One region of the Micromonospora sp. NPDC002717 genome, then DNA from elsewhere that is predicted to be linked to it. Evidence: riboswitches for the same ligand, from Rfam matches in the RefSeq annotation. Region 1 holds a riboswitch; each other region holds the start of a gene.
What was found. A riboswitch is a leader RNA that binds a small molecule or an ion and turns the genes downstream of it on or off. The one in region 1 is predicted to bind cobalamin.
Positions count from the first base shown of each region.

Region 2: linked by a shared signal. The riboswitch ahead of bluB (5,6-dimethylbenzimidazole synthase) and the one ahead of ABT006_RS00605 (ABC transporter substrate-binding protein) in region 1 are both predicted to bind cobalamin.
Region 3: linked by a shared signal. The riboswitch ahead of cobN (cobaltochelatase subunit CobN) and the one ahead of ABT006_RS00605 (ABC transporter substrate-binding protein) in region 1 are both predicted to bind cobalamin.

Region 1 covers NZ_JBEOVW010000001.1:115,224-124,858, forward strand. The annotation lists gene ABT006_RS00585 (sensor histidine kinase) at 1-849, opposite strand, end outside; gene ABT006_RS00590 (hypothetical protein) at 1,027-1,392, opposite strand; gene ABT006_RS00595 (ABC transporter ATP-binding protein) at 1,437-2,225, opposite strand; gene ABT006_RS00600 (FecCD family ABC transporter permease) at 2,204-3,355, opposite strand; gene ABT006_RS00605 (ABC transporter substrate-binding protein) at 3,397-4,404, opposite strand; cobalamin riboswitch at 4,434-4,616, opposite strand; gene ABT006_RS00610 (ABC transporter ATP-binding protein) at 4,701-5,414, opposite strand; gene ABT006_RS00615 (ABC transporter ATP-binding protein) at 5,411-6,469, opposite strand; gene ABT006_RS00620 (ABC transporter permease) at 6,466-7,335, opposite strand; gene ABT006_RS00625 (ABC transporter permease) at 7,328-8,365, opposite strand; gene ABT006_RS00630 (ABC transporter substrate-binding protein) at 8,335-9,635, opposite strand, start outside.
Region 2 covers NZ_JBEOVW010000001.1:455,579-465,213, forward strand. The annotation lists gene ABT006_RS02265 (TadE/TadG family type IV pilus assembly protein) at 1-70, shown strand, start outside; gene ABT006_RS02270 (hypothetical protein) at 114-563, shown strand; gene ABT006_RS02275 (LysM peptidoglycan-binding domain-containing protein) at 578-2,092, shown strand; gene ABT006_RS02280 (Rieske (2Fe-2S) protein) at 2,222-3,061, opposite strand; gene bluB (5,6-dimethylbenzimidazole synthase) at 3,211-3,840, opposite strand; cobalamin riboswitch at 3,878-4,072, opposite strand; gene ABT006_RS02290 (EamA family transporter) at 4,212-5,129, shown strand; gene ABT006_RS02295 (crotonase/enoyl-CoA hydratase family protein) at 5,172-5,933, shown strand; gene ABT006_RS02300 (dihydrolipoyl dehydrogenase family protein) at 5,984-7,459, opposite strand; gene ABT006_RS02305 (serine hydrolase domain-containing protein) at 7,551-8,615, shown strand; gene ABT006_RS02310 (phytoene/squalene synthase family protein) at 8,637-9,575, opposite strand.
Region 3 covers NZ_JBEOVW010000010.1:107,907-117,541, reverse strand. The annotation lists gene ABT006_RS17225 (VWA domain-containing protein) at 1-638, opposite strand, end outside; gene cobN (cobaltochelatase subunit CobN) at 635-4,303, opposite strand; cobalamin riboswitch at 4,670-4,799, opposite strand; gene ABT006_RS17215 (response regulator) at 4,912-5,568, opposite strand; gene ABT006_RS17210 (sensor histidine kinase) at 5,561-6,712, opposite strand; gene ABT006_RS17205 (serine hydrolase domain-containing protein) at 6,821-8,269, shown strand; gene ABT006_RS17200 (MBL fold metallo-hydrolase) at 8,309-9,058, shown strand; gene ABT006_RS17195 (hypothetical protein) at 9,078-9,413, opposite strand; gene ABT006_RS17190 (MFS transporter) at 9,508-9,635, opposite strand, start outside.

The sequences.
Region 1 (9,635 bases):
GACCACCCGGTACACCGCCCGCTCGACCATCGGCGGTGCCGGCGCGTCGAGCCCGTCCCCGCTGAGCCGGACCGGCATCCCGGCGTCGCGGGCCCGCCCCACCAGGTCGGCGACACCTTCGGCGGCCGGCCGGGTCGGAGCCGGCGCGCCGTCCTCGCGGAGCACGCCGATGATCTGGGCGAGCTGCTCGGTCGCGGCGGTGACGCTGGCACGCAGCTCCCCCGCCGCCCGCCGGTGCCGCTCGTCGAGATCGGTGGCCAGCTCCAGCCCGCCGGCCTTCAAGGCGATCAGCGCCAGGTCGTGGCCCAGGGAGTCGTGCATGTCCTGCGCGATGCGGGCCCGCTCCCGCATCCGGACCCGCTCGGCGGCGGCGCGCTGCTGCCGTTCGAGCAGGTCGGCGTGTTCCCAGCCGGCGTGGACGAGCGCCCGCTGCTGGCGGCGGTAGCGGCCGACCAGCCAGGGGAACACCCCGACGAAGAGCAGGGTGGTGGTGAGGAAGAACCAGGTGGTCACGCCCGAGCCGAGGACGCCGACCGTCAGCGCGGTCCCGCCCGCCGCGATCGCGGCGAACGTGTACGCGGCCGGGCGGGCCCGGGGCATCCGCAGACCCACCAGGTAGCTCATCACCGGAACGGCGAACACGAAGTTGCCCTCGAACGCGGTCGGCACCACGACGATGAGCAGGGAGATCGTCGGGTGGTGCCGGCTGACCACCACCGCGAGGGCCATCAGCAGGAGCGAGCCCGCCAGCCGCCAGCCGGCGTACGGGCCGGTCGGGGCGACGACCAGGTCCCAGGCGATCGGCGCCGACAGGACCGCCCAGAGCGACACGTCGGTCAGGACCGTCACCCACGATCCGGCCCACCCGCCGGAGGGCGGCCCGCCGGACCGGGGAAAGGGCAGCCACCGCCGCCGCCCGCCGCGCCACCAACCTGCCACGCGGCCCAGGCTACAAAGCCCACCACCTGCGTCGTCACCCACGAAAGTCAGGTCGTCGGCACGACGGCCCGGGCAGCCCCGACCGCCTCACCCACCGGTGGGGAGCACCGGAGTGACCACCGACAGCTCCAGTGCGGCGGGCAGCGGCGCGACGCCCGGCCCGCCGGCGCGCACCCAGGCGGTGATGTCGTCGACCACGGAGTCGTGCAGGACGAGGCCGAACCAGACCGGCCGCGCGCCGGCCCGTCGCGCCGGCGGCGCGGGGTGGACGACGACCAGGTTGGACTGCGCGCAGAGGTCGAGGCAGGCGCTGACGCGTACCCGGTGCGGCGCCGGCAGCGCGGCCCGCAGTCGCCGCAGCTGCGCGTCGTGGTCGACGGCGGGGTGTTTGCGGGTGCTGCCACAGCAGCAGTCGCGGCACACGGTGACCAGACAGCCCGGTGCGTCGGTCATGTCCGACTCCTTGGTCCCGGTCGAGCCCGACGGCACGTGCCGGGTCATGACGCGGGCGGGTGGTAGGTGATGGTGGGCCGCCCGGTGCCCGGGTGCGTCGCCACGTCGGCCTGGACGCCGTAGACGTCGGCGAGCAGCCCGGGTGTGAGGACCTCGGCGGGCGGACCGGCGGCGACGACCCGGCCGGCGGCCAGGACGACCACCGTGTCGCAGAACATGGCGGCCAGGTTGAGGTCGTGCAGCGCGGCGAGGGTGGTGACCCCGGTGCGGCGGACCAGGTGCAGCAGCTGCAACTGGTGGCCGATGTCGAGGTGGTTGGTGGGCTCGTCGAGCAGCAGCAGGAGCGGTTGCTGGGCGAGCGCGCGGGCCAGCTGGACCCGCTGCCGTTCGCCGCCGGAGAGGGTGTGCCAGCGACGATCGGCGTACCCGTCGAGGTCGACCCGGGTCAGCGCGTCGGCCGCGGCGGCGCGGTCGGCGTCGCTGTCCGACCATCGCGAGCGTCGGTGCGGGGTACGGCCGAGCAGCACCACCTCCCCGACGGTGAGGTCCAGGTCGGTGTCGGCGTGCTGGGCGAGCAGCGCGGCACGGCGCGCCAGCGCGGCACGGGGCAGGGCGGCGACGTCGTCGCCGCCGACGGTGACCCGTCCGCTGTCGGGCGCGGCGAGCCGGGCGACGATCCGCAGCAGGGTGGTCTTGCCGCAGCCGTTGGGGCCGAGCAGCCCGACGAGGCTGCCCGCCGGCACGGCGCAGGTGACGTCGTCGAGGATCCGCCGGGCCGCGACGGCCCAGGACACGTCGGTGACGGTGAGCATCAGTCGCGCGCCTTCCGGCACCCGGCCCACCGTCCCCGGGGGGGTCGCCGCGAGTCGGCCGGCTGCGCCCGGTGCAGCAGGACCACGAAGGCGGGCACCCCGAGCAGCGCCGTCAGCACGCCCACCGGCAGTTCGCGGGGCGCGAACAGGGTCCGCGCGGCGGTGTCCACCCAGACCATGAAGATCGCGCCGGCGAGGACGACGACGGGCAGCAGGCGCCGGTGGTCCGCGCCGGTGAGGAACCGGGCGGCGTGCGGCAGGATCAGCCCGACGAAACCCACCGCGCCGCTGATGGCGACCAGCGCCGCGGTGAGCAGCGCGGTGGCGACCAGCAGCAGCCACCGGACCCGGGTGACGGGCACGCCGAGGGTCTCGGCGGCGTCCTCGCCGAAGGCGAAGGCGTTGAGCGTGCGGGCGTACGCCGCCACGAGGGTGAGCACGGCGGCCAGCACCGGTACCGCCCAGGCCAGGGCGGCCCAGTCGACGCGGGCCAGCGAGCCGGAGAGCCAGAAGGTGATGCTCTGCGTGGCGTGCGGGTCGGCGACCCAGACGATGACGAACGACGTCGCCGCCCCGCACAGCTGCGCGACGGCGACCCCGGCCAGCACCACCCGGGTGGGTGCCAGCGCGGCCCGCCGGCCGGCCACCACCGCCACGACGGCGAACGCGGCCAGCGCGCCGGTGAAGGCGCCCCCGGTGAGCGCCGCGACCCCGCCGCCGACGCCGAGGACGAGCACCGCGACCGCGCCGAGCGACGCCCCGGAGGAGACCCCGAGCAGGTACGGGTCGGCCAGCGGGTTGCGGGTGACGGTCTGCGTCACCGCCCCGACGGCCGCCAGCCCGGCGCCCACCACCGCGGCGCCGAGCACCCGGGGCAGGCGCAGCCGCCAGACGATGTGCTCGCGCAGCAGCGGCATGTCGGCGTGGGCCAGGCCCAGGCGGTCGGCCACGACGGCCCAGACCGTCGACACGGGGATGTCGGCCGGCCCGACGGTGACGGCCGCCCCGATCGACACGACCAGACCCGCCAGCAGCGTGACCAGCAGCGCGACCGTGCCCACGGGACGGACGGGCCGGCCGCGCCGGACCTCGGAGGCGGTGGCGCCGGGGTCCGCGCCGGCCCGACCGCGCACGGCGCGGCGACGGGCCACGGCGAGACGGTGGGCCACGGCGGTACGGCGCGCCACGGCGGTCAGCGGTTCGCTCCGGCGGGAAGCTGCGCCACCCCCGCGGCGAGCGCCTCGACGCCGAGCACCGCCCGCACCCCGGCGGAGGTGGACGAGAACGGGACGACGACGAACCGCTGCCCGGCCACCGCGGGCAGATCCTTGAGGGTGGGGTGCCGGGCCAGGAACGCCTGCTTCGCGGCGGCCGGGTCCCAGGTCGCGTCGACCAGCACGATCGCGTCGGGGTCGCGCGCGACGACGCTCTCCCAACTGGTGTCGGCCCAGCCGCCGGCGAGGTCGCCGAGGGAGTTGTCGACCCCGACCGCCGACATGATCATGTTGGGGCTGCCGCAGCAGGCGCCCACGCTCGGGGCGTCGGTGCCGGCGTCCCACCAGAGCACGGAGACGTCCCGCGTGCCGTCGAGCGTGGCGGCAGCGGCGGCGATCCGGGTGCGGTGGTCGGCGATGAGCCTCTCGGCCCGCTCCGGCACCCCGAAGACGGCCGCGACGTCCCGGATCTCGGCGAACACGTCCTCGACGGTGAGCTTCCCCGGCCGGTGCGGCTTCGGGCACCCGGCGGGTGAGAGGTAGGTGCCGATGCCGAGCCCCGCCAGGGCGGCCCGGTCGCCGACGCCCTCGTCACCGAAGGCGCTGTGGAACGAGGCGTAGACGAAGTCCGGCGCCGTCTCCAGGAGTTTCTCCTTGGCCGGGTACTTTCCGGACAGCACCGGCACCGATGCGTACGCGGCGGCGTGCTCGGGCAGGATCGCGTCGTCCAGGTACGCCGTGCCGGCCATGCGGTCGGCCAGGCCGAGCGCCAGCATGATCTCGGTGGCGGGCTGGTTCAGCGTGACCGCCCGCTGGGGCGGGGCGGCGACGGTGACCGGCGTGCCGCAGTTGGTCAGGGTGGCCGGCGCGCCGGATGCCGGGGCGGGGTCGTCGTCCGTGGCGCAGGCGCCGAGCAGGACGAGGAGGACGGACAGGGGCGCGGCTACGCGCCGGGACAGGGTGGACCGCACAGCGCGTACGCGCATCGGGACCGCCTTCCAGCACCTCGTGGACGGGTCATCGCAGTGCCGTGGCCGGTCTCCTGGCTGACGGGAGGTGCGTCCGTGGCCGGCCTTCCCAGGCGTGCGACACGCCCAGTGACCTCTGACGACGAGGGCCGCGGACTTCCCGATCACAGTGGCGAGGGCCGCACCGGTCTTCCACCGGCTTCCCGAACACCACGGCAGCGTCACCCTAGCCTGCGCCCGACCCCGAATGCCACGGTGACGAATGCCATGGAGCGGCCTTTCTCACCACTGTGGACGGTGCGGCGCGCGGCGGTTCACGCTTCCGGCGGGGGCGGAAGGTCGACGACCCGGGTCGCCCAGCGGGCCATCAGGGCCGGGTCGTGGGTGATCAGCAGGACCCCGGCGCCGTGCTGTCGCTGGTAGTCGGTGATGACGGCGGCGAGGTGGGCCTGGGTGGAGGCGTCGAGCATGGCGGTGGCCTCGTCGCAGAGCAGGTAGGCCGGCCGGTGCACGAGCGCCCGGGCGAGGCAGGCCCGTTGCAACTGCCCGTCGCTGACCGCGTGCGGGCGGCGGGCGAGCAGGTCCGTGGTGAGGCCGACGAGGTCGGCCAGCTCGGCCGCGCGGGCCCTGGCCTGCTCGGCCGGCACGCCGGTGGCGCGGAGCGGTTCGGCGACGATGTCCGCGAGGCTGAGCCGCGGGTCGGTGGCGGCGCGTGGGCTCTGGAACAGGATCGCGACGCGGGTGCGGACGGCCGCCGGCAGCCGGTGGCGGACTCCGGCGACCCGGTGACCGTCGAGGGTGACGTGCCCGGCGTCGGGGGCGTGCAGCAGGGCGAGTACCCGGGCCAGGGTGGACTTGCCGCTGCCCGAGGGGCCGCGCAGCCCGACCGTCTCGCCGGGGGCGACGTGCAGGTCGACGCGGTCGAGGACGCGCTGCCGACCGTAGGCGACGGTGACCTGGTGGGCGGCGAGCGCGGTGGCGGTCGCCTCCGGTCCGACGTGTTGACGGGTGGCCGTGGTCGTGGTCATGCCGGCGCTCCGACGGGCAGCGGGTGGTGGCAGGCGACCTGGCCGGAGCCGTCCACGACCGGGGTGGGCGGCGTGCGGCAGATGTCGGTGGCGCGGTCGCAGCGCGGGGCGAAGGCGCAGCCGGCGGGCAGGTCGGTGAGCATCGGCGGGTGGCCGGGCACGGGGCGGAACGCCCGCTCGGGCAGGGCGTCGAGCAGGCCGGCGGTGTAGGGGTGGGCGGGCGCGGCGAACAGCGCCTCGGTGGGCCGGCGCTCGACGACCCGGCTGGCGTACATGACGGCGACGGTGTCGGCGACGCGGCGGGCGGCGGCCAGGTCGTGGGTGATGAGCAGGACGGCGTTGCCGGCGTCGCAGCGGCGGCGCAGCAGGTCGAGGGTGTGGTCGACCAGGGGCCGGTCGAGGCCGGTGGTGGGTTCGTCGGCGAGCAGCAGCGGCGGGTCGGGGGCGAGCGCGAGGGCGGTGGCCAGGCGTTGCGCCATGCCGCCGGACAGCTCGTGGGGGTGGCGGTCGAGGTCGGCGGGGTCGAGCCCGACGTCGGCGGCGACCCGCTCGGCCGCCGAGGGCGCGTCGCGGCGGGCGTGCCCGTGGGCGCGCAGGGTCTCCGCCAGCAGCCGCCGGCCGGTGCGTACGGGGGTCAGCGCGGTGGCGGGGCTCTGCGGCACCAGCCCGACCGCGCGGCCGCGTACGGCGCGGGCGAGGTGGCGCTCGGTGCAGCCGATCAGGTCGACCTGGTCCCCGCCGGGCGGGCGCAGCCGGGCGTGGCCCGAGACGGTGGCGTTGCCGGGGAGCAGGCCGAGCAGGGCGTGAGCGAGCACCGACTTGCCGCAGCCGGACTCCCCCACCACGGCCACCAGTTCGCCGGGGTGGACGGTCAGGCGCAGGTCGGTGACGGCCCGCACCACGGCGTCGCGGAGCTGGAAGCGGACGGTCAGCCCGTCGACCTCCAGCAGCGTGGGGCGCGGGCCGGCGGCGGCGGCGCCGGCCGTGGCGGGCGTGGCGTCGCCGGTGGCGGCGGTGCCGGCCGTGGCGGCGCGGGGCTCGCGGGTGGTGGTCACAGGTTCAGCTCCGCTCGTACGCGCGGGTCGAGGCGGTCGCGCCAGCGGCCGGTGAGGGTGGCCAGGGCCAGCGTGACGACGACGAGGAGGAGGCCGGGGACGAGGCTGGCCCACCAGGCGCCGGTGAGCAGGGACCGCTGCCCGTCGTTGATCATGTTGCCGATGGAAGCCAGGTGCGGGGGCAGGCCGAGACCGAGGAAGGACAGCGCGGTCTCGTGCCAGACGGCGTGCGGCACCATCAGCGTGGTGGCCAGGGCCAGCCGGGGCAGCACGTGCGGGAGCAGGTGCCGGGTGATCACCCGCGCGCGGCTGGCGCCGCCGGCGATCGCGGCGTCGACGAACGGCCGGGTGCGCAGGCTGAGCAGCTCGGAGCGGACGATGCGGGCGGTGGAGAGCCAGTGTGTCAGCCCGATCGACACGATCACCGCGCCGAGGCTGGGGCGCAGCATCGCGACGATGAAGATGCCCAGCAGCAGGTGCGGCAGCGCCGCGATGGTGTCGACCACCCGCATCAGCACCCGGTCGACCCAGCCGCCGAGGGTGCCGGCAACCGCCCCGACGAGGCCGCCGATCACGGTGGCCACGAGCGCGGCGACCGCGCCGACGAGCAGGGAGACGCGCAGGCCGTAGAGGCTGCGGTGGGCCACGTCGCGGCCCAGGTCGTCGGTGCCGGCCGGGTGCGCGGCCGAGGGCGCGAGCCGGGTACGCGCCAGGTCGACGGCGCTCTCGTCGAGCGGCCAGAGGACGGGGGCGAGCAGGCAGGCGGCGACCGCGCCGACGAGCACGGCCCACGCGACCGTGGTACCGGCGCGGCCGGCACGCGGCTTCGGCCGCCGGACGCGGGCGGGGCGGGCGAGGTCAGTCATCGAGGCGTACCCGGGGATCGGCGGCGGTGTAGGCGAGGTCGGTGGCCAGGTTCGCGGCCAGCACCACGACGGTGGTGGCGAGGGTGGTCGCGGCCAGCAGCGGGAAGTCGCTGCCCAGCGCGGCCTGCACCGTCACCGCGCCGAGACCGGGCAGGGAGAACACGGTCTCGACCAGGACGGCGCCCCCGATCAGCTCGGGCAGGTGGGTGCCGACGAGGGTGAGGAACGGCAGCAGCGCGGTGCGCAGGGCGTGGCCGAACAGGACGGTGCGGCCGGGCAGGCCCCGGGCCCGGGCGGCGAGGACGTGGTCGTCGCGGAGGCTCTCGGCGACGGCGTCGCGGATGAACAGGACGAACCACGGCGCCTGGGCGACCGCCAGCACCGTCACCGGCAGGACCAGGTGCCGGGCCACGTCGGCGGGATCGGTGGAGGTGGCGGTGACGTCGGTGAGCCCGCCCGCCGGCAGCCAGCCGAGGGTCAGGGCGAACAGGGCGATCGCGGCCAACCCGATCCAGAACACCGGCATGGACTGCACCGCGTACGCGCCGGCGCGCAGCGCCCGGTCGAACCAGCCGCCGCGCCGGTACGCGGCCAGGGTGCCCAGCAGCAGGCTCGCCACGAGGACGAGGGCAAGGGCGGCGCCGACGAGCAGCAGGGTCCAGCCGGCGCGGGCGGCCAGCACGGAGGTGACGGGTTCGTGCCGGCTGGTCGACCAGCCCAGGTCGCCCTGGAGCAGGTTGCCCACCCAGCGGAGGTACTGCACCGGCAGCGGGTCGTCGACCCCCCAGTTGGCGCGGATCTGCGCCAGGTTCTCCTCGCTGGTGGTGAACGCCGCCGCGCCCGCGTACTGGTGGGCGGGGTCGATCGGCGAGGCCGCGCCGAGGGCGAACATGCCGACGCTGGTGGCGGCGAGGATCGGCACGGCCACCAGCAGACGCCGGCGGACCACGGCACCGGCTCCCGCCAGCCGTCGGCGGCGGGCGGGGGTGGCCGGTGCGGTCACTTCCTCGTCCAGGTGTGGATGTTCCACCAGAGGCTGTTGGCCACGTCGTGCTCGTGCGGCTCCACCCGCGGCGTCACCCCGGCGAGGCCGTCCTTCACCACGTAGGTGTGCTTGAGGTAGGTGAGGAACACCCACGGCAGGTCGGTGGCGAGCTGCTTCTGGAACGTGGCGTACGCGGCCTTGCGGGTGGCCGGGTCGGCGTTGTCGCGGGCGTCCTGCAACGCCTTGTCCACGACGGCGGACCGGTAGGAGCCGGGGTTGAAGAAGCCCTGGCCGGCGAAGTCGGAGCGGAACAGCTTGTAGGTGAGGAAGTCCGGGTCGTACGGGGTGCCGAAGCCCATGACCACCGCGTCGTGCTTCATCCGGGGGGTGATCGCGTCCCAGGTCAGGCCCTCCGGGGTGATCTCGATGCCGACCTTCTTCGCGTCGGCGGTCACCGCGAGGGCGAGTTCCTTGCGCAGGCTGTCGGTGGCGGGGTACATCAGCGCGAAGGCCGCCCGCCGGCCGTCCTTCGCGCGGATGCCGTCCGGGCCCGGCTTCCAGCCGGCGGCGTCGAGGGCGGCGGTCGCGGCGGCCGGGTCGGCGGTGGGCCTGCCGACGATCGACGGCTCGGCGAAATCCGACGACGACGGGACCGGCCCGAACGCCGGCTCACCCGCTCCGCCGAGCAGGCCGGTGACCATCGCCGCGCGGTCCACCGCCGCGTTCAGCGCCCGCCGCACCGCCGGGTCGCCGGTGACCGGGTTGCCCATCGGCAGCACCACGCCCCGGTAGTCGGCGGTGGACACCCGCTCCACCCGGTGGCCGGCCAGCCCGTCGAAACCGGCGGCGAGCTTCGGCGCCAGCTCCGCCGCGTCGAACTCGCCCGCCCGCATCCGCTGCGCGCGGACGTTGTCGTCGGGGACGAACGCGACCACGACGCCGGAGTTGGCGGGCCTGCCGCCCCAGTACTTCTCGTTGGCCGCGAGCACGAGCCGGTCGCCCGGCGTCCACGACGTCACCCGGTACGGGCCGGTGCCCACCGGCCTGCGGTTGAACTCGGCCTTGTTGACGTCCTGCCCGGCCAGCGCCTTGGCCGGCACGATGCCCAGCGCCAGCCGCTGCGGGAACGGCGCGTAGGCGTACTTCAGGGAGAACACCACGGTCGACGGGTCCGGGGCGGTGACCGAGGCGAGCATGTCGAGGTCGGAGCGGAGCGTGGAGTCGACCTTCGGGTCCAGCACCGCCTGATAGGTGAAGACCACGTCCTGGGCGGTCAGGGGGCTGCCGTCGTGGAACAGCACCCCGTCGCGCAGCT
Region 2 (9,635 bases), 340 kb from region 1:
GATGCCCGCCGGCAAGCGGGTGTCGGCGAGCTTCACCTCGCCGCTGGACCGCTACCGGAGCCGGCGATGACCGCCGGCCTCACCTCGCCGCTGGACCGCTACCGGAGCCGGCGATGACCGCCGGTCGGGTCCGGCCGGCTCCCGCCGCCCTCGGCGACGAGGGACGGGTGAGCGTCTTCCTCGCGGTGGCGATGGTCGGGATCCTCGCCGTCATCGGCATGGCCTTCGACGGCGCCGGCCAACTGCGCACGTTGCAGCGGGCCGACAACCTCGCGGCCGAGGCCGCCCGGACCGGCGGTCAGGCCATCGACCGGGCCACCGCCATCGAGGGCGGGCCCACCCGGATCAACCGGCCGCAGGCCCGCCGGGCCGTCGCCGACTACCTCGTCGCCGCCGGCGCCGCCGGCCACACCGTCAGCTTCCCGGTCGTCGACGGGGAAACCAGGGTCCGCGTACGCGTCACCGTCACCCACCACAGATCCATGCTCGGCCTGTTCGGCTTCGACGAGACCGTCACCGTCTCCGGCGAGGCGACCGCGCGGCCGCTCACCGGAGCACCGTAGGAAGGAAGGCAGCCATGGCCGCTTCGGGTCGTTCCGTCGTACGGCGGACCGGACGGATCCTGACCGGGTTCGGCGCGCTCGTCGTGCTCTGCGCGGTGCTGGTCGGCGCGCCGGTGGCGCTGCTCGCCCTCGCCGGCAACCCGCTGCCCGACCACCTGCCCACCGTCGGGGAGATCGGCGCGACGCTGACCAGCCGCGACGACGGGCGCCTCTTCCTGCGCGCACTGGCGCTGGCCGGGTGGTTCGGGTGGGCGACGTTCGCCTTCTCCGTGTTGGTGGAACTCTGCGCGCAGGCGCTGCGCCGGCCGGCACCCCGGCTGCCGGGCATGAGCCGCCAGCAGCGGGCCGCCGCCGCCCTGGTCGGGTCGGTCGCGCTGATCATCGCGGCCAGCCCGGCGGCAAGCGCGGCAACGGCCGTCGCCGGCCCGTACGCCCTGCCGGCAGCGCCGATCGCAACCGCGCCGATGGCTGTCCCGCCGCAGGCCACCTGGCCGGCCTCCGCCGCTCCGGCCGTCCAGGCTGGCCCGGCTCTGCCGCCCGCCCGCGCAACCCACGTCGATCTGGCGACTCAGGCCGCGCAGCCTGCTCCGGTCACGCGGGCTGCTCCGGCCGCGCAGGCTGCTCCGGTCACGCGGGCTGCTCCGGCAGTACAGGCTGCTCCGGCCGCCTCGGCGACGCAGGCGGCCTCGGCGGCGCAGCCTGTTCCGGGGGCCTCGGCCGACGGGGCGGCGGTCTACCGGGTGGCCCGGGGCGACCAGCTGGGCAGGGTCGCCGAACGCTACCTCGACGACTTCGACGACTACCGTGAACTGGCCGCGCTGAACCGTATCGACGACCCGGACCGGATCCACCCGGGCCAGTTGCTGAAGCTCCCGCAGGAGGCCGAGGACCGGGGCGCCCGCCGGCACGCCACCGGCCGCCTCGTCGCCCGTCCCACCACACCCCTGCCGGCGCGGCCGGCCCCACAGCCCGCCCCGGAACAGGTCACCCCGGAGCGGGCGACGCCCCCGGCGCAGGCGCCGCCGCCGGCCGACGCGCCCGGCGACGAGGCCCCGACGCTGACGGTCGGAGCGGCCCGGGCCGGCGAGCCCGACCGCGTGAACCGGCCGCTCGCGGTCTCCGCCGTCCTGGCGGTGGCGAGCATCGTCGGCGCGCAGATCGGCGCGGTCCTTGGCCTGCGCGGCCGCCCCGCCCGCGTACCGGCAGGCGTGGCCCGCACCGCCACCACACGCCGTCGAGGCGCCGCGGGTACCGGGCGGGACGGAGGCAGCCGCGGCGGAACCGGACGCGCGACGGGACACAAGGGAACCGGACGGAACCGGACAGCATCCGACGGAACCGGACGGGACGCGAATCCCCGGGACGCCGGCGCAACCACCCACACCGGCACAACCGCGATTCCCCGCAGCAGCACCACTCCAGGCGGCCACGGCGACGCGGCCACCACCCCCCGCCCGGTGGCCGCCCTGACCCGGGCCCACGCGGACACCACCCGCGAACCCCAAATCGGCCGCCACCGCCGCCCCTAACCCACCCCACCCACCCCCCGAACGCCTCGTTGATCAAGAAGTTGTTGCAGCGACACGCCGATCAGGACGCAACAACCTCATGATCAACGGCATGAGGGGTGGGAGGGCGGGTGGGTGGGGTGGGTGGGGTCAGGGGAGGCGGGTTTCCAGCATGCCGTTGACGATGCGGGTGGGCAGGACCTGCTGGTCGTTGCCGGACGGCCCGTGCACGACCTCGCCGCCGTTGAGCCGGAACGTGCTGCCGTGCCACGGGCAGACCACGCACGCGTGCCCGTCGATCTCCTGCACCTCGCCCTCGCCGAGCGGGCCGCTCTGGTGCGGGCAGCGCTCCAGCATCACGGTGACCTCGTCGCCGTGCCGGTAGAGGATCACCGAGACGTCGTCGATCTCCCGGGTGATCAGCTTTCGCTGCGGCAGGGCGGACATGTCCGCGATCGAGTGCCAGCCGTCACTCATCCGGTGCAGCTCGGAAATGCTCTGGTTGACCTGCGCGCCCTGCTTGTACGCCAGGTGCCCGCCGATGTACGCCCCCATGCTCGCGGCGCTGAGCCCGAGGAAGCCGAGCGTACGGCCGAGGTTGTGCCGGCCGGTCATCCGGGCGGCCATGGAGCCGGCGTAGAACGCCAGGCCGACGCTGTTGGAGGCGGCGTGCACCAGGCCGATCCGGCGCTGGTCTCGGGCGAGGGCCGCCCAGTCGTTGAGCCCGGCGACCGCGGCCGGCAGGGCGCTGACGGTGCCGACCGCGCACAGCGCGGTGGCGGCGCGGCGCTGCCCCGGCATCAGGTCCAGCACGGCCGTGCTGAGCCACGCGCCGACCGGCACCTGCACCATCGCCGGGTGCAGCGGGTGCCCCAGCCACACACCGTGCAGCAGGTCGCGGACGCGTCTTGGGCGGAGGGTGGCCTGGACGGCCCGCTGCAACCGGTCGCCGATCCGGTCCAGCGCGGAGGCCTGCTCGATCTTCGTCATGAGTGCTCGCACCCGGACCGACTTCCCGGCAGGAGCGACCGCAAACCGGTCTCCGGTGACGGATCCGCAGCGGTACGTGACGAGGCCCCTGCCGACCCGGAACCGGGCGGGCCCCGGCCGGATGGGGCCCACCCTCCGCGATGGTGCGGTCAGCGGTCCGGCGGCGTCCAGCGGTCGTGGTGGATCGCCTCGGCCAGCGGGCGCTTCTGCCGCCAGCCGTGCCGGGCCAGGTCGGGCACGGCCTCGAAGTGGGTGACCGGCCCGAGGCAGAGCCACGCCACCGGCCGTACGCCGTCGGGGATGCCGAGCAGCTCGGCCAGCCAGGGCTCCCGGTAGAACGACACCCACCCGACGCCGAGCCCCTCGGCGGTGGCGGCCAGCCAGAGGTTCTGGATGGCGAGGCAGGCCGAGTAGAGCCCGGTGTCGGCGATGGCGTGCCGCCCGAGCACGGCGGGGCCAGCGCGGGCCGGGTCGTAGGTGACCACCACGGACAGAGTGGACTCCAGCACCCCGTCGATCTTGATGCGGGCGAACCGCTCGGCCGCCTCCCCGTCCAGGGTGGCGGCGAAGGTGTCCCGCTCGGTCAGGACGTGCTCGTGAAACCGGCGCCGCAACTCGGGGTCGCGGACGAGGACGAAGTCCCAGGGCTGGGAGTAGCCGACGCTCGGCGCGGCGTGCGCCGCGGTCAGGACGCGGTGGAGCGTCCCGTCGGGCACCGGCGCCCCGGTGAACTGGCCGCGGACGTCCCGGCGGCGATGGATGACGTCGTAGAGATCCAAGGCAGGCTCCCGCTGCGCTCGGCCCACGCTCCGGGCGTGGGCACGTGGCCGCGAGGCCGGTCTTCGGACTCCCGGATCGACGCCTGGCCGTCCGCCTTCCCGGCCCGGGCGGGCCAGTGGCTGCGCTCTCGCGCGTGGACGGTGGCTCCCCGGTCACCGCGGCGGGCCCGTGCCGGATTCGCACCGGCTTCCCGATTCTCCCCGCTCGCGCGGGGCACCTCACATGATCGTGCCGCCCGGCATGCTAGCGCCGCGCCACGCGGACCCGCCGCCCCGCCGCCCGGGCCGGCCCGCCAAGGGCCGGGCCCGACCGCCGGCCGGGCGTGGAAATCCGGTCGCGGGCCGCGCCGTCCGCGACCAGTGTGGTCCGGGTGTACGCACTCGCCTCCCGCCCGCTGCCGGCCGGCCACCCGGCGGCCCGGCTGACCGTCGCCCTCGGCCGACCCCGGGCCGTGCCGCCGCCGCTGCTGATGCTGCTGGGCATGCTCTCCACGCAGGTCGGTGCGGCCGTCGCCAAGCAACTCTTCGGCAGCACCAGCGCCGGCGGTACGACCACGCTGCGGCTCGGCTTCGCCGCGCTGATCCTGCTGCTCGTGGCCCGGCCCGGGCTGCGGCTGGGCTGGCGCGCCGCCGGCCTGGTCGGGGCGTTCGGGCTCACCCTGGCGCTGATGAACCTCGCCTTCTACGCGGCGCTGCACCGGGTGCCGCTCGGCGTGGCGGTCACCATCGGTTTCGCGGGACCGCTGCTGGTGTCGCTCGCCGGCAGCCGCCGGCCCGCCGACGTGGCGTGGGCGGTCCTGGCGGGCGGCGGGGTGCTGCTGATCAGCGGGCTCGGCGGGACCGGGGTGGACCGGGTGGGGCTGCTGCTGTGCGTCGCCATCGCGGTCGGCTGGGCCGGGTACGTACTGCTCGGCAAGGCGGTCAGCGCCCGCGTGCCGGGCAGCCAGGGTCTCGCGCTGGGGATGGCCGTCGCCGCGCTCGCCGTACTGCCGTTCGGGGTCGCCGGCAGCGGCACGGCGCTGCTCGATCCGTGGACCCTCGCGCTGGGCGTCGCGGTGGCACTGCTGTCGTCGGTGCTGCCGTACTCGGCCGAACTGGCCGCGCTGCGCCGGATGCCGGCCCGGGTCTTCGCGATCCTGCTCAGCCTGGAGCCGGCGATCGGCGCGCTGGTCGGGCTGGTCCTGCTGGGCGAGCTGCTGGCCTGGCCGCAGGCGGCCGGTGTGGCGTGCGTGGTCGGCGCCGCGCTGGGCGCGACCCTGGTCCGCCCCCGCGCCACGAAGGCGCGCTGACGCCCCCTGGCGCCGCCGGCACCACCGGGGCATGCTGTGCCGATGGGCGTACGCGTCGAGCACGACGGGCCGGTGACCACGGTGATCCTGGACCGTCCGGCGGCCCGCAACGCGGTCGACGGGCCGACGGCCCGGGCCCTGGCCGACGCGTTCCGCGCCTTCGAGGCCGACCCCGACGCGGCGGTGGCCGTGCTCTGGGGCGCCGGCGGCACGTTCTGCGCGGGGGCCGACCTGAAGGCGATCGGCACCCCGAGCGGCAACCGGGTCGAGCCGGAGGGGGACGGCCCGATGGGCCCGACCCGGATGACGCTCGGCAAGCCGGTGATCGCCGCGATCTCCGGTCACGCCGTGGCCGGCGGGTTGGAGCTGGCGCTCTGGTGCGACCTGCGGGTCGCCGAGTCCGACGCGGTCCTCGGGGTGTTCTGCCGGCGCTGGGGGGTGCCGCTGATCGACGGGGGGACGGTCCGGCTGCCCCGGCTGATCGGCGAGAGCCGGGCGATGGACCTGATCCTCACCGGCCGGCCGGTGCCGGCCGAGGAGGCGTACGCGATGGGGCTGGTGAACCGGCTGGTCGCCCCGGGTGAGGCGCGGGCGGCGGCCGAGCGGCTGGCGGCCGAGATCGCCCGGCACCCGCAGACCTGCCTGCGTAACGACCGGGCCGCCGTGCTGGCCGGCGCGGGCCAGCCGGAGCCGGCGGCGCTGGCGACCGAGCTGGCGTACGGGATGGACTCGCTCGCCGCCGACGCGGCGGCCGGGGCGGCCCGGTTCGCCGCCGGTGCCGGGCGGCACGGCGCGGCCGTCTAGCGCAGGCGCCGCAGCGCGGCCGTCTAGCGCTGGCGGCACGGCGCGGCCGGCTAGCGCAGGTGCCGCAGCGCGTCCTCGATGGCACGGTGGAACGTCGGGTAGGCGTAGATCATGTGCCGGAGCCGGGCCAGCGGCACGGCCGCGTGCACCGCCACCACCAGGCCGGAGAGCACCTCGCCGCCGGCCGGCCCGACCGACGTCGCGCCGACCAGCACCCCCTGGTCGGCGTCGGCGACCAGCTTGACGAAGCCCTCGTTGCCGCTCTTGTGGATCCAGCCGCGCGCCGACGACGGCAGCTCGGCGAGGCCGACCTGCACGTTGATCCCGCGCTCGCGGGCCTGCCGTTCGGTGAGGCCGACCGCGCCGATCTCGGGGTCGGTGAAGGTGACCCGGGGCAGCGCGCGGTAGTCGGCGGGCGGCACCGCGCCGGCGGAGGCGCCCGGCCCGGCGGTGCCGGACGCGCTGACCACGCCGGCCGCGCCGCCCGTCACGCGGGCGGTGCCGCTGGCGTCCGGCCCGCCGTCCGCGCGCCGGACGTGGTCGAGCACGTCGGCGACGACGATCCCCGCCTGGTACATGGCGACGTGGGTGAACGCGCCCTCCCCGGTGACGTCGCCGACCGCCCACATCCCGTCGGTGACGCGCAGCCGGTCGTCGACGGCCAGGTACCGCTGGCCGGCGTCCACCCCGACGGTGTCCAGGCCCAACTCGTCGAGGTGGGCCCGACGGCCGGTCACCACCAGCAGCCGCTGCCCGGTGAACTCCGCCCCGTCGGCCCCGCGCAGCGTGAAGCCGCGCCCGTCGTGGCGGACCCGCTCCGCCCGTACGCCGGTGTGGATCTCCACCCCGTCGGCGCGCAGCGCGGCGGCGGCCACCTCGGACGCCTCCGGCTCCTCGACCGCGAGCACGCGGTCCGCCGCCTCGACGACGATGACGCGGACGCCGAACCGGGCGAACACCTGGGCCAGTTCCAGGCCGATCGCGCCGCCGCCCAGCACCAGCAGCGACTCCGGCAGCTCCTCGACCTCGATCGCCTGGCGGTTGGTCCAGTACGGCGTGTCGGCCAGCCCGTCGACCGGCGGCACGGACGGCTTGGTGCCGGTGCCGAGCACGATTCCGTGCCGGGCCTGGAAGACCCGCTCGCCGACCCGGACCCGGCCGGGGCCGTCGAGGCGGGCGCTGCCCCGGACGAACCGGCCGCCCTTGCCGGTGAAGCGTTCCACGGCGACCGTGTCGTCCCAGGTGTCGGTGGCCTCCTCGCGGATCCGCTTCGCCACGGGCGCCCAGTCGGGCCGGACCTGGGCGGTGCCGGCGAGCCCGTCGACCCGGCGCGCCTCGGCGATCGCGTTGGCCGCCCTGATCATCATCTTGCTCGGGATGCATCCCCAGTACGGGCACTCCCCGCCGACCAGGTCACGCTCGACGCCGACGACGGTCAGCCCGGCCTCGGCGAGCCGCCCGGCCACCTCCTCGCCGCCGACCCCGAGCCCGACCACGACCACGTCCACCAGTTCCGGCTCCGCCATCCCGCCAGCATTCCGCACCACCCGGTCTCCGACCACCCGGCCGGCGCGATATTCGCTGCCCGGGCGGTGGTCGGCCACCTACGGTGGCCGGATGCGCGCCCGCTTCTCCGCCGTCCACGACTGCTTCGCCGACCTGCTCGCCAGCGGCCGGGAGACCGGGGCCGGCCTGGCGATCTGGTACGACGGGGAGCCGGTCGTCGACATCGTCGGCGGGGAACGGTCGCCGGGGCGGCCGTGGCTGCCGGAGACGCTGGTGAACGTCTACTCGGTCGGCAAGCCCGTCGCCGCGCTCTGCCTGCTGATGCTGGTCGACCGGGGCCGGCTCGGCCTGGACGACCCGGTCGCCGCGCACTGGCCCGGCTTCCGCACCGCGGCCACCGTCCGGCAGGTGCTCGCGCACACCGCCGGACTACCGACCTTCCCGGTGCCCCGGCCGGCCGCCGCGATCGCCGACTGGGACCTGCTCTGCGCCGACCTCGCCGCCGCGGGGCCGGAGTGGCCGCCGGGTTCCGTCGCGGGCGAGCACGCCTGGACGTACGGGCATCTGGTGGGCGAGCTGGTGCGGCGGGTCGACGGGCGGTCGGTGGGCCGCTTCCTGGCCGAGGAGATCGCCGGGCCGTGGCGGCTGGACCTCGGCTTCGGCCTCGGCGAGGCGGACCGGCGACGCTGCGCCGAGCTGCGGTACGGCGACCCGGGGTGGCCGGACCGGGTGGCCGGCGCGCCGGGCTCGCTCTGGGCGCGGGCGCTGGACAACCCGCCCGGCGGGCGGGACCTGGCGGTGGTGAACAGCCCGCTCTGGCGGGGCGCGGAGGTGCCGGCGGTCAACCTGCACTCGACGGCGGGCGCTCTGGCCCGGCTCTACACTGGCCTGCTCGCCGGCGGCGTCCTCCACGGCGTACGCCTGTTCAGCCCGGAGCTGGTGGGCGAGGCGACGCGGGTCCAGTACGACGGCGACGACCTGCTGCTGGGCCGGCGCACCCGGTGGACGCTGGGCATGCAGTGGGAGGAGGACGGTAGTTGGGGCATGGGCGGGATCGGCGGCAGCTCCGCCTGGGCCGACCCCGCGCGCGGCTACACCTTCGCCTACGCCACGTCCCATCTGGCCGACCACGACCGGGTCGACGCCCTGGTGGACGCCCTGCACTCCTGCCTCTGACCCCCCGGGGCAGCGCGGCCGTCACGGGGCGGGCACGGGGACCGGGGCGGTCGCCAGGGCGGGCCCGGGGATCACCACGGGCGTGCCGGTCGGGGTGAGCAGGGCGCGGGCGGCCACCGCCAGCCGGCGGCGCCGCGGCACCAGCGCCCGGCCGGCGAAGACGTCGTAGTCCTGCGCGGCCACCTCGTCGAGGATGCCGCCGTAGAGCGCGTACGCGGTGCGCATGCACGCCTGCGAGGCGGGCGCGAGCAGCGTGATCCCGGGTGCCGCGGCGGCGTAGTGCGCTTGGGCGCGGCCCACCTCGTACGCGATCAGCTCCCGGATCCGGGGCGTGGCGCGCCCCCGGGCGCGGGCCTCGGTCAACTCCTCGCGGGTGACGCCGAACAGGGCGAGGTCGTCGTCGGGCAGGTACGTCCGCCCGCGCTCGAGATCCTCGCCGATGTCCCGGATGAAGTTGGTGAGCTGGAAGGCGAAGCCGAGCTGGCGCGCCGGCTCGCGCGCCGCGGCCGGGTCGGAGCTGCCCAGGATCGGCAGCATCATCGTGCCGATGACGGCCGCCGAGCCCTCCATGTAGTCGAGCAGGTGGTCGTAGGTGCGGTACGAGGTGACCGTCAGGTCCATCGCCATGCTCTTGAGGAACGACACGAAGTCGTCCCGGTCGAGATCGAAGACGGCGATGGTGTGCAGCACGGCCGGGAGCAGCGGGTCGTCGACCGGCTGGCCGTGCAGCCCGGCGACGAAGCGGCCGGCCCAGTCGTCGAGCCGCGCCGCGCGCTCGGCCGGGGACAACGTCTCGGTCCGGTCGACGATCTCGTCGGTGTAGCGGGTGAACCCGTAGAGGGCGTGCACGTGCCGCCGTTTCCAGGCGGGCAGCAGCCGGGTGGCGAGATAGTAGGTGCGGCCGTGGCGTCTGTGCACCGCACGGCAACGGTCATAGGCAGCGGTGAGATCCGTGTCCACCGGCCCTCCTCAAGTATCGACGCACCAATCGACGCAAGACGTAACCCTAGGGTACCCTCG
Region 3 (9,635 bases), on a different contig from region 1:
ACCTCGACGCGTACGGCCGGGTCGCGGCTGGCCCCGACCTCCACGGTCAGCCCGAACCGGTCCAGCAGCTGCGGGCGCAGCTCCCCCTCCTCCGGGTTCATCGTGCCGACCAGCAGGAACCGGGACGCGTGGCTGACCGAGACGCCCTCCCGCTCCACGTGGCAACGGCCCATCGCCGCGGCGTCGAGGAGCAGGTCCACCAGGTGGTCGTGGAGCAGGTTGACCTCGTCGACGTAGAGCACGCCGCGGTGGGCGGCGGCGAGCAGGCCCGGCTCGAAGGCGCGGACGCCCTCGCCGAGCGCCTTCTCCAGGTCGAGCGAGCCGACCACCCGGTCCTCGGCCGCGCCGACCGGCAGCTCCACCAGCCGGGCGGGACGCCGCTCGGCGGCCGGCCCGTCGGGGTGCGGGCCGTCCGGGCAGGACGGGTCGGGGGCGGCGGGGTCGCAGGCGAAGCGGCAGCCGGCCACCCGGTCCACGGGCGGCAGCAGCGCGGCCAGGGCCCGCACGGCCGTCGACTTGGCGGTGCCCTTCTCGCCGCGGACGAGCACCCCGCCGATCGCCGGGGAGACCGCGTTGAGCAGCAGGGCGAGCCGCATGTCGTCCATGCCCAGCACCGCGCTGAACGGGTAGGTGGTCATGAGCGGTCCTCCAGGTCGCCCTCGCTGGCCAGGTACGTCTCGCGGAGCCGGTCCAGGGTGGTCGGCTCGGGCGCGGCCCACAGGCCCCGGTCGGCCGCCTCGAGGAGCCGCTCGGTGATGCCGCGCAGCGCCCACGGGTTCGACTGCTCCAGGAACTCCCGGGTGGTCTCGTCGAAGACGTACGCGGCGGCGAGGTGCTCGTACATCCAGTCGTCGACGACGCCGGCGGTGGCGTCGTAGCCGAACAGGTAGTCCACGGTCGCGGCCAGCTCGAACGCGCCCTTGTAGCCGTGCCGGCGCATCGCGGCGATCCACTTCGGGTTGACCACCCGGGCCCGGAACACCCGCCGGGTCTCCTCGCCGAGGGTGCGGGTGCGCACGTCGTGCGGCATCGCCGAGTCCCCCACGTACGCGGCCGGGGCGGCGCCGGTGAGGTGACGGACCATCGCCACCATCCCGCCGTGGTACTGGAAGTAGTCGTCGGAGTCGACGATGTCGTGCTCGCGGGTGTCCTGGTTCTTCACCGCCACCGCGATCCGGGCGAAGGAGCGTTCCATGTCGGCGCGCGCCTCCCGCCCGTCCAGCCCCCGGCCGTAGGCGTAGCCGCCCCAGACGGCGTACACCTCGGCGAGGTCGGCGTCGCTGCGCCAGTTACGGGAGTCGATCAGCGGCAGCAGCCCGGCCCCGTACGCGCCCGGCTTGGAGCCGAAGACGCGGGCGGTGGCCCGCCGCTCGTCGCCGTGCTCGGCGAGGTCGGCGGCGACGTGTGCGCGGACGAAGTTCTGCTCGGCCGGCTCGTCCAGGGCGGCGACCAGCCGCACCGCGTCGTCGATGAGCGCGACCACGTGCGGGAAGGCGTCCCGGAAGAAGCCGGAGATCCGCACGGTGACGTCGACGCGGGGGCGGCCCAGCTCGGCCGGCGGCACCACCTCGACGCCGGTGACCCGGCGGGAGCGGTCGTCCCAGGTGGGGCGGCAGCCGAGCAGCGCGAGCACCTCGGCGACGTCGTCGCCCTGGGTGCGCATGGCGCTGGTGCCCCAGACGGTCAGGCCGACGGAGCGCGGGTACTCGCCGGTGTCGGCGAGGTGCCGGGCGAGCAGCGAGTCGGCCAGGGCCACCCCGACGTCCCAGGCGTTGCGGCTGGGGATCGCCTTGGGGTCGACGGAGTAGAAGTTCCGGCCGGTGGGGAGCACGTTGACCAGGCCCCGGGTGGGCGAGCCGGACGGGCCGGGCGGCACGAACCGCCCGTCGAGCGCGCCCACCACCCGGTCGATCTCGTCGGTCGTGCGGTCCAGCCGGGGCACCAGCTCGGTGGCGGCGAAGCGGAGCACGGCGGCGGCGTCCGGGACGGCCCGGCCGGTGACCTCCTCGACCACGGCGTCGACCTTGTCGGCGTCCCAGCCGAGGGTCTCCATGCCGACGACCAGCCGGCGCGCGAGGGCCTCGATCAGGTCGACGGCGTCGGCGGCGGTGCCGGCCGGCCCGTCGACGGTGTCGGTCAGCGCCTCGGGCAGCGCCAGCCGCTGGCCCGGCGCGGCGAGCAGCGCCTGCTCGTCGAGCCCGTACGCGGCGGCGAGGGCCTGGCGCAGGCCGGGCAGGGCGCGGGCGCCGCCCCAGACCTGCGGGGCGCGCAGCACGGCGAGGACGAGGTTGACCCGGGGCTCGCCGGTGGGCGCGGCGGCGAGGATGTGCAGGCCGTCGCGGATCTGCACGTCCTTGACCTCGCAGAGGTACCCGTCGAGGTGCAGCACGAAGTCGTCGAAGTCCTCGGCGGCCGGCATGTCCTCGGCGTGCAGGTCGTGGTGCAGCTCGGCGGCGCGCACCAGGGCCCAGATCTGCGCCTGCACGGTGGGCACCTTGGCGGGGTCGAGCGCCTGCACGGTGGCGTACTCGTCGAGGAGTTGCTCCAGCTTCGCCAGGTCGCCGTACGTCTCGGCGCGGGCCATCGGCGGCACCAGGTGGTCGACGACGACGGCGTGCGCGCGGCGCTTGGCCTGGGTGCCCTCGCCGGGGTCGTTGACGATGAACGGGTAGACCAGCGGCAGGTCGCCGAGGACGGCGTCGGGGGCGCAGTCGGCGGCCAGCCCGAGACCCTTGCCGGGCAGCCACTCCAGGGTGCCGTGCTTGCCCAGGTGCACCACCGCGTCCGCGCCGAAGCCGCCGTCGGTGGCGGGCGCGGCCAGCCAGCGGTACGCGGCCAGGTAGTGGTGGCTGGGCGGCAGGTCCGGGTCGTGGTAGATGGCGATCGGGTTCTCGCCGAAGCCGCGCGGCGGCTGGATCAGCAGCACCACGTTGCCGAAGCGCAGCCCGGCCAGCACGATGTCCCCGCCGTCGGTGTAGAGCCCGCCGGGCGGCTCCCCCCAGTGGGCGAGCATCCGCTCCCGCAGTTCCGCCGGCGCCTGGTCGAACCAGCGCCGGTACGTCCCCCCGGGCACCCGCGCCTCGGCGGCGGCGAGCTGTTCCGGGGTGAGCCACTCGACGTCGTGTCCCCCGGCGGCGATGAGGGCGTGGATGAGCGCGTCCCCGTCGTCGGGCACCGGGGCGTCGCCGAGGTGGTAGCCGGCCTCGGCGAGGGCGGCCAGCAGCCGGACGGCCGAGGCCGGGGTGTCCAGGCCGACGGCGTTGCCGACCCGGGAGTGCTTCGTCGGGTAGGAGCTGAGCACGACCGCGAGCCGCTTGTCGGCGTTGGGCACGTGCCGCAGCCGGGCGTGCCGCACGGCGATGCCGGCCACCCGGGCGGCCCGCTCCGGGTCGGCGACGTAGCTGGAGAGCCCGTCGGCGTCGATCCGCTTGAACGAGAACGGCACGGTGACGATCCGGCCGTCGAACTCGGGGATGGCCACCTGCATCGCGGCGTCCAGCGGGGACAGTCCGGCGTCGCTGCCGGCCCACTGCTCGCGGGTGCTGGTGAGGCAGAGCGCCTGGATCACCGGCACGTCGAGGGCGGCGAGCGCCCCCACGTCCCAGGCGTCCTCGTCGCCCCCGCCGGAGGCGTCGGCGGCGACCGTGCCGCCGGCGGCGAGCACGGTGACCAGCAGGGCGTCGCAGCGGCCGAAGAGCCCGAGCGGTCCCGCGCCGGCGGTGAGGCCGCGCAGCGAGCCGCAGAAGATCGGTAGCGGGTTGCCGCCGGCCGCGTCGACGGCGTCGGCGAGGGCGTCGACGAAGCCGGTGTTGCCGGCGAGGGCGTGCGCCCGGTAGAAGACGATCCCGACGGTCGGCCGGTCGGGCCGCACGGGACGGTCACCGTGGACGCCGTACGTCGGGGTCGGCGCGGGCGGGGCGAACCCCTCCCCGGTGAGCAGCACCGTGTCGGAGAGAAACCGGGCGAGCTGGGCGAGGTTCCCGGGGCCACCCTCGACCAGGTAGGCCAGCGCCTGGGTGGCCACCCCGGCGGGGACGGTGGAGGCCGCCATCAGTTCCGCGTCCGGCAGGGCCTCGCCGCTGAGCACGACCGTGGGCACGCCGGAGGCCAGCACCGTGGCGAGCCCGTCCGGCCACGCCTGCCGGCCGCCGAGCAGGCGTACGACCGCGAGGTCCACGCCGTCGAGCAGCGCGGGCACGGCGTCGGCGGCGACCCGGGCGGGGTTGGCGAGGCGGTAGTCGGCGCCGCTGGCGCGGGCGGCGAGCAGGTCGGTGTCGGCGGTGGACAGCAGCAGGATGCGCACGGACGGCTCCGGAGAGTGACGCCCGGATCGACGCGAGGACGATCGGGCGGTACGAGGGGTGGGCGCGGTTCAGCGGGTACGGCGGGCCGGGAAGCGGCTCACCGGCGGGCCGGCGGGATCGGGCGGCGCGGTGCGGGCGTCAGGGACGGGCGACGCGTCCGACCGCTGCGGGGCGGCCGGGGGCGGGCACACCACGGCCGGCCGGACGCGCGGCGCGGCGGCCGGACGGGGCTACGGAAACGCGGCTGCTCGCCGGCGCGCTGGCGCGGCCGGGCACGATGCGACGATGATCGTCGATGGCGGAGACGCGGTGCGTCATCGGGTCCTCCTCGGGTATCCACGCCCTGGGGTCACTCCCGACGGCCGAAGTATCCTGGCTCCCGGATCGACGCTCACCCCCGGTCTTCCAACCGCGCACGCACGGCCGTGACTCACGAGGGGGGATCGCTCCCCGGTGACAGTGGCGGGACCGCGCCGGAATCACACCGGCTTCCTTCACTGCCGTCAGGCCGCGAATGCTGCCACACCCCCGGTCCCCAGGTCAACGCGACGGGATCGGACGCCGACCCCGCCGGGCCGGCGCGGCGTGCGCGACGGTCGACGTCACCTCACCGGTCGGCGAGCCCCGACTCGTAGCCCGCGATCACCAGTTGCGCCCGGTCGCGGACGCCCAGCTTCGTCAGCAACCGGCCGATGTGCGTCTTGACGGTGCCCCGGCTGAGGTGCAGGTGCTGCTCGATCTCGGTGTTGGACATCCCACGGGTGATCAACGTCAACACCTCCCGCTCCCGCGGGGTCACCCCGTCGAGCCGTCCCGGCACCCGTCGGGCCGCCGGCATCCGGGTGAACTCGGCGATGAGCCGACGGGTGACGCTGGGTGCCAGCAGCGCCTCGCCCGCGGCGACCACCCTGATCGCGTCGAGCAGCCGGACGGGGGACGTGTCCTTGAGCAGGAAGCCGCTCGCCCCGGCCCGCAGCGCCCGGTACACGTGATCGTCGAGGTCGAAGGTGGTGAGGACGAGCACCCGGGGCGCGTCCCGGCCGGCGGTGACCTGCTCGGTGGCGGTGATGCCGTCCATCTCGGGCATCCGGACGTCCATCAGCACCACCTCGGGCGCGTACGTCCCCGCGAGTTCGACGGCCGCCCGGCCGGTGCCCGCCTCGGCCACCACGGTCATTCCCGGGGTGGCGTCGACCAGCAGCCGGAGGGTGCCGCGCAGCAGCACGTCGTCGTCGGCCAGGAGCACGCGTACGGGCTCACCCATCGTCCGACACCGCCGGGGTGAACGGCAGCCGGGCGCGCACGGCGAAGCCGCCGCCGGGCTCGACGCCGGCCTCCAGGGCACCGCCGTGCATCACGGCACGCTCGCGCATGCCCCGCAGCCCGTGGCCGGGCGGCCCGACGGCGCGCCCCGACCCCCCGTCGTCGACGACGGCGACCGCCAGCACCCCGGGCTCGACCGCCACGGCGAGCCGACAGCGGGTCGGGCCGGCGTGGCGCAGCACGTTGGTGAGCGCCTCCTGCACGATGCGGTACGCCGAGGCCTGCACGGCCGCGGGTACCCGGGTCAGGTCGGCCGCCCCGTCGACGTCGACGGTGACACCGGCGGACCGGACGGCCTCGACCAGCCGGTCGAGTTCGGCGAAGCTCGGCGCGGTGTCGGCCGGGTCGCGCAGCGCGCCGAGCACGACCCGGATGTCGTCGAGCGCGCTCCGGCTGACCCGCTCGATCGTGCCCAGGGCGGCCCGGCCCTGCTCGGGATGGCTGTCCGCCAGGTGGTTGGCGACGGCCGCCTTCATGGCGATCAGGCTGAGGCTGTGCCCGACCACGTCGTGGATGTCCCGGGCGATGCGCAACCGTTCCTCGGCCACCGCCTGGTCGGCACGCGACGCGGCGAGTTGGGCGACGTGACGTCGACGGGCGCGCACCGCGCGGGCGAGCGCCCACGAAGCGGCGACGACGGTCGCGGCGTAGAGCAGGACCGGAACCGGCGTGGCGGCGAACGACTCCTCCCCCGCCCGGGTCGGGACGATCGGCAGCCCGGGGACCGTGCCGCCCGCCAGCCCCGCGCCCGTGAGGGCGGCCAGCACCACGACGAGCGCCGACACGCCGTCCCGGGTGGAGGTGGCCAGCGCGACCGGGTAGAGCGCGAACGCGACCGCGAACACCACCGCGTCGCCGGCCACCCCGACGGCGACCGCCACCGCCCCCGCCAGCACCACGACGGCGAGCACCGGCGCCGGCCAGCGCCGGCGGACGGCGAGCGGAGCCCCGAACAGCACCGCCAGGCCACCGGCGAGCGCCGGGGCGCCGGGCGTCCGGAACACCGTGAGGAGCACGAGGGCGACGCCCACCAGCGCGTCGAACGCCATCAACTGCCGCAGCCCGAGCCGCCCCGAGGTGACCACCGGACCACCGTATCCACCGGCCGGCCGCCGGGCGTCGGACCACGGTCCGATCCCGGGTTCGGACCACGATCCGATGTGCGGGGTCCCCGACCGGCCGAAACTCCGACCATGATCACGCGACTCCTCGTCCTGGCCGGTGCGGTGGCGCTCGCCGCGCCGCCCGCCCCGGCGGCCCCGGCCGCGCCCCCGGCCGGGATCGACGCCGCCGCCGTCGACGCCGCCGTCCGCCAGTACCGCGACGCCACCGGGCTGCCCGGCGCCGCGGTGGCCGTCACCCGGGGGACCGAGGTGGTGCACGCCGCCGGGTACGGCCGCACCCCCGCCGGCGACCCGATCACGGCGCGCACCCCGATGGCCGTGGCGTCGGTGAGCAAGTCGTTCACCGCCCTCGCCGTGATGCAGCTGGTCGAGGCGGGCCGGGTGGAACTCGACGGCCCGGTCCACCGGCACCTGCCGGAGTTCACGATGGACGACCCCCGGGCGGCCCGGATCACCGTGCGGCAGCTGCTCGACCAGACCTCCGGGATGTCGGACACGACGTTCCCCGCGTTCAGCAGGCGGCAGCCGGGTTCGCTGCGGGAGGCCGTCGCGGGGATGCGTACGGCCCGGCTGGCCGCCGTCCCCGGCACGAGGTGGGAGTACCACAACCCGAACTTCCAGGTGGCCGCGCGACTGGTCGAGGTGGTCAGCGGGCTGCCGTTCGACGAGTACCTGCGGACGCGGGTCTTCGCCCCGCTCGGCATGACCGACAGTCGCACCCTCGACGTGGCCGCCGACCTGCCGTCGAGCGCGCGCGGCCACCTCATGATCCTCGGCAGGCCGGTCGCCCTGCCCGAGCCGCCGGCCTTCGGCAACGGCTCCGGCGGGGTGCTCAGCTCGGCGCACGACATGGCGGCGTGGCTGATCGCGCAGGGCAACCAGGGCCGCGGTCCGGAGGGCACGGCGGTCGTCTCCCCGGCAGGCCTCGCCACGCTGCACCGCCCGTCCGCGGTCTCCGACGCCTACGCCCTCGGCTGGTTCGTGGAGAAGACCGGATCGGGGGCGCCGATGATCGCGCACAGCGGCGACCTGTTCACCTCGACGGCGTACCAGGCGCTGCTGCCCGCGTCCGGCTACGGGGTCGCGGTCATGGCGAACACCGGACTGGCGTACGGCCACGCGTCGGCCCTCGCCGAGCGGCTCATCGCGCTGATCGAGGGAACGCCGGCGTCCTCGGCGGGCACGCCGCTCGTGGTCGTCGACGCCGTGCTGCTGGTGCTGGCGGTCGCCTCCGCCGCACTCGCCGGCCTGGGCGTGCTCCGGTCACGCCGCTGGGCCACCGGCCGGACGGTACGCCCCTGGACGCTGGTGCGGCTGCTTCCGCTGCTCGCGCCGCTGCCGCTGCTCGCCTCGATCCACCGGGTGGTCGGTTGGCTCTACCGGGGTCGTGACGTCGCCTGGATCCAGGTGGCGTACATCTATCCGACGTTCATGGTGCTGCTGGTCACCGCGACGCTCGGCTGCGCCGCCGTCCTCGTGGCCCGGCTCGTCGGACTCGGACGTAGCAGGCGCGGCTGACGACAGCGCCTGCGGTCTACGATCTACGGCGGCGGGCGGATGTCCACCATCGACGGAGAGGATCACGTCATCATCGACATGGCGTTCCAGCACCTCGCCGGGCGTGTCTGGATCTGCCCCGGGGACCCGGATCCGGCCAGCGTGCAGGCCGGCGTCGCGCTGGTCGCCGACGAGCGGGGCAGCGTGCTGGTCGACGCGGGGCAGAGCCCCGCGCACGCCCGGGAGATCCGGTCCGCGCTGGCCGCCGCCGGGTTGCCCCCGCCCCGCTGGCTGGTCTACACGCACCACCACTGGGACCACGTGTGGGGCGCCTGCGCCTGGCCCGACGTGGAGATCGTCGGCCACGTCGCCGGCGAACGGCTGCTGCGCGAGGAGGCGGCCCGGCCGTGGAGCCACCGGTACCTGCGGGAGCAGGTGCGGGCGAACCCGCGGCTCGGCCCGAGTTTCCGGGCCCGGGCGCTGGCGGTCGACTCGTGGGACGGCTTCGCGGTGCTGCCGCCGACCCGGACCTTCACCGACGAGTTGGAGCTGCCGGTCGGCGTACGGGTGCGGCACGTCGGGGGCGCCCACGCGCCGGACTCGACGGTGGTGGCGGTGCCGGACTCGGGCGTGCTGCTGCTCGGCGACTGCTTCTATCCGCCGCCGGCGCACCTGCGCACCCCCGAGGACCGGCCCGACCTCGCCCTGGTACGCCGGCTGCTGGCCGACGACGTCCACTGGTACGTCGCGAGCCACCAGCCGCCGATGACGCTGGACGAGGCACGCGCGGCGGGCGCCGCCGCGCGGTGACGCCGCGGCGGCGCCACGCTCAGCGGACGCGGCGCTCCGGGTGGGCCCGGTTCCAGGCCCGCATCCGCTCCGGGTAGCCGGTGCGGGCGGCCTCGTACAGCGGCACCGCGTGCTTGCGGGCGATCGACCCGGCGGCGCGCGGCGAGCCGGTGCGGCGGCGGATCCACTCGCCGTCGTGGGCGATCGCCACCACGGTGGTGTCGGTCGCCGTGGTCTCCGGCTCCAGGTAGAACTCCACGCCCCGGCGGCTGGTGACGAACGCCTCCAGCGCGGCCAGGTCCTCGCGGGTGGCCTCGCGGTCGAGCTTCGTGGGGGCCGCGTCGGTGCCGCGCGGCCGTCGACTGAACCAGCCCATCCCCCCGCTCCTCTCCTCGGCGTCCTCCCAGTGCAGCACCGTTTCCTGGGACGCGGCTGCGAGCCGGGTGTGAGTGCCCTGCGGAGGTGCCGCGTCAGCGGGCCGGCGGGCGGGTGGCCGGCACCAGGGCGAGGGTGGGCAGCAGCAGCACCGGCACCACGAGCAGGGCGGGCAGCGTGCCGACCCGGTCGCCGAGCAGGCCGAGCAGCGGCGGGCCGGCGA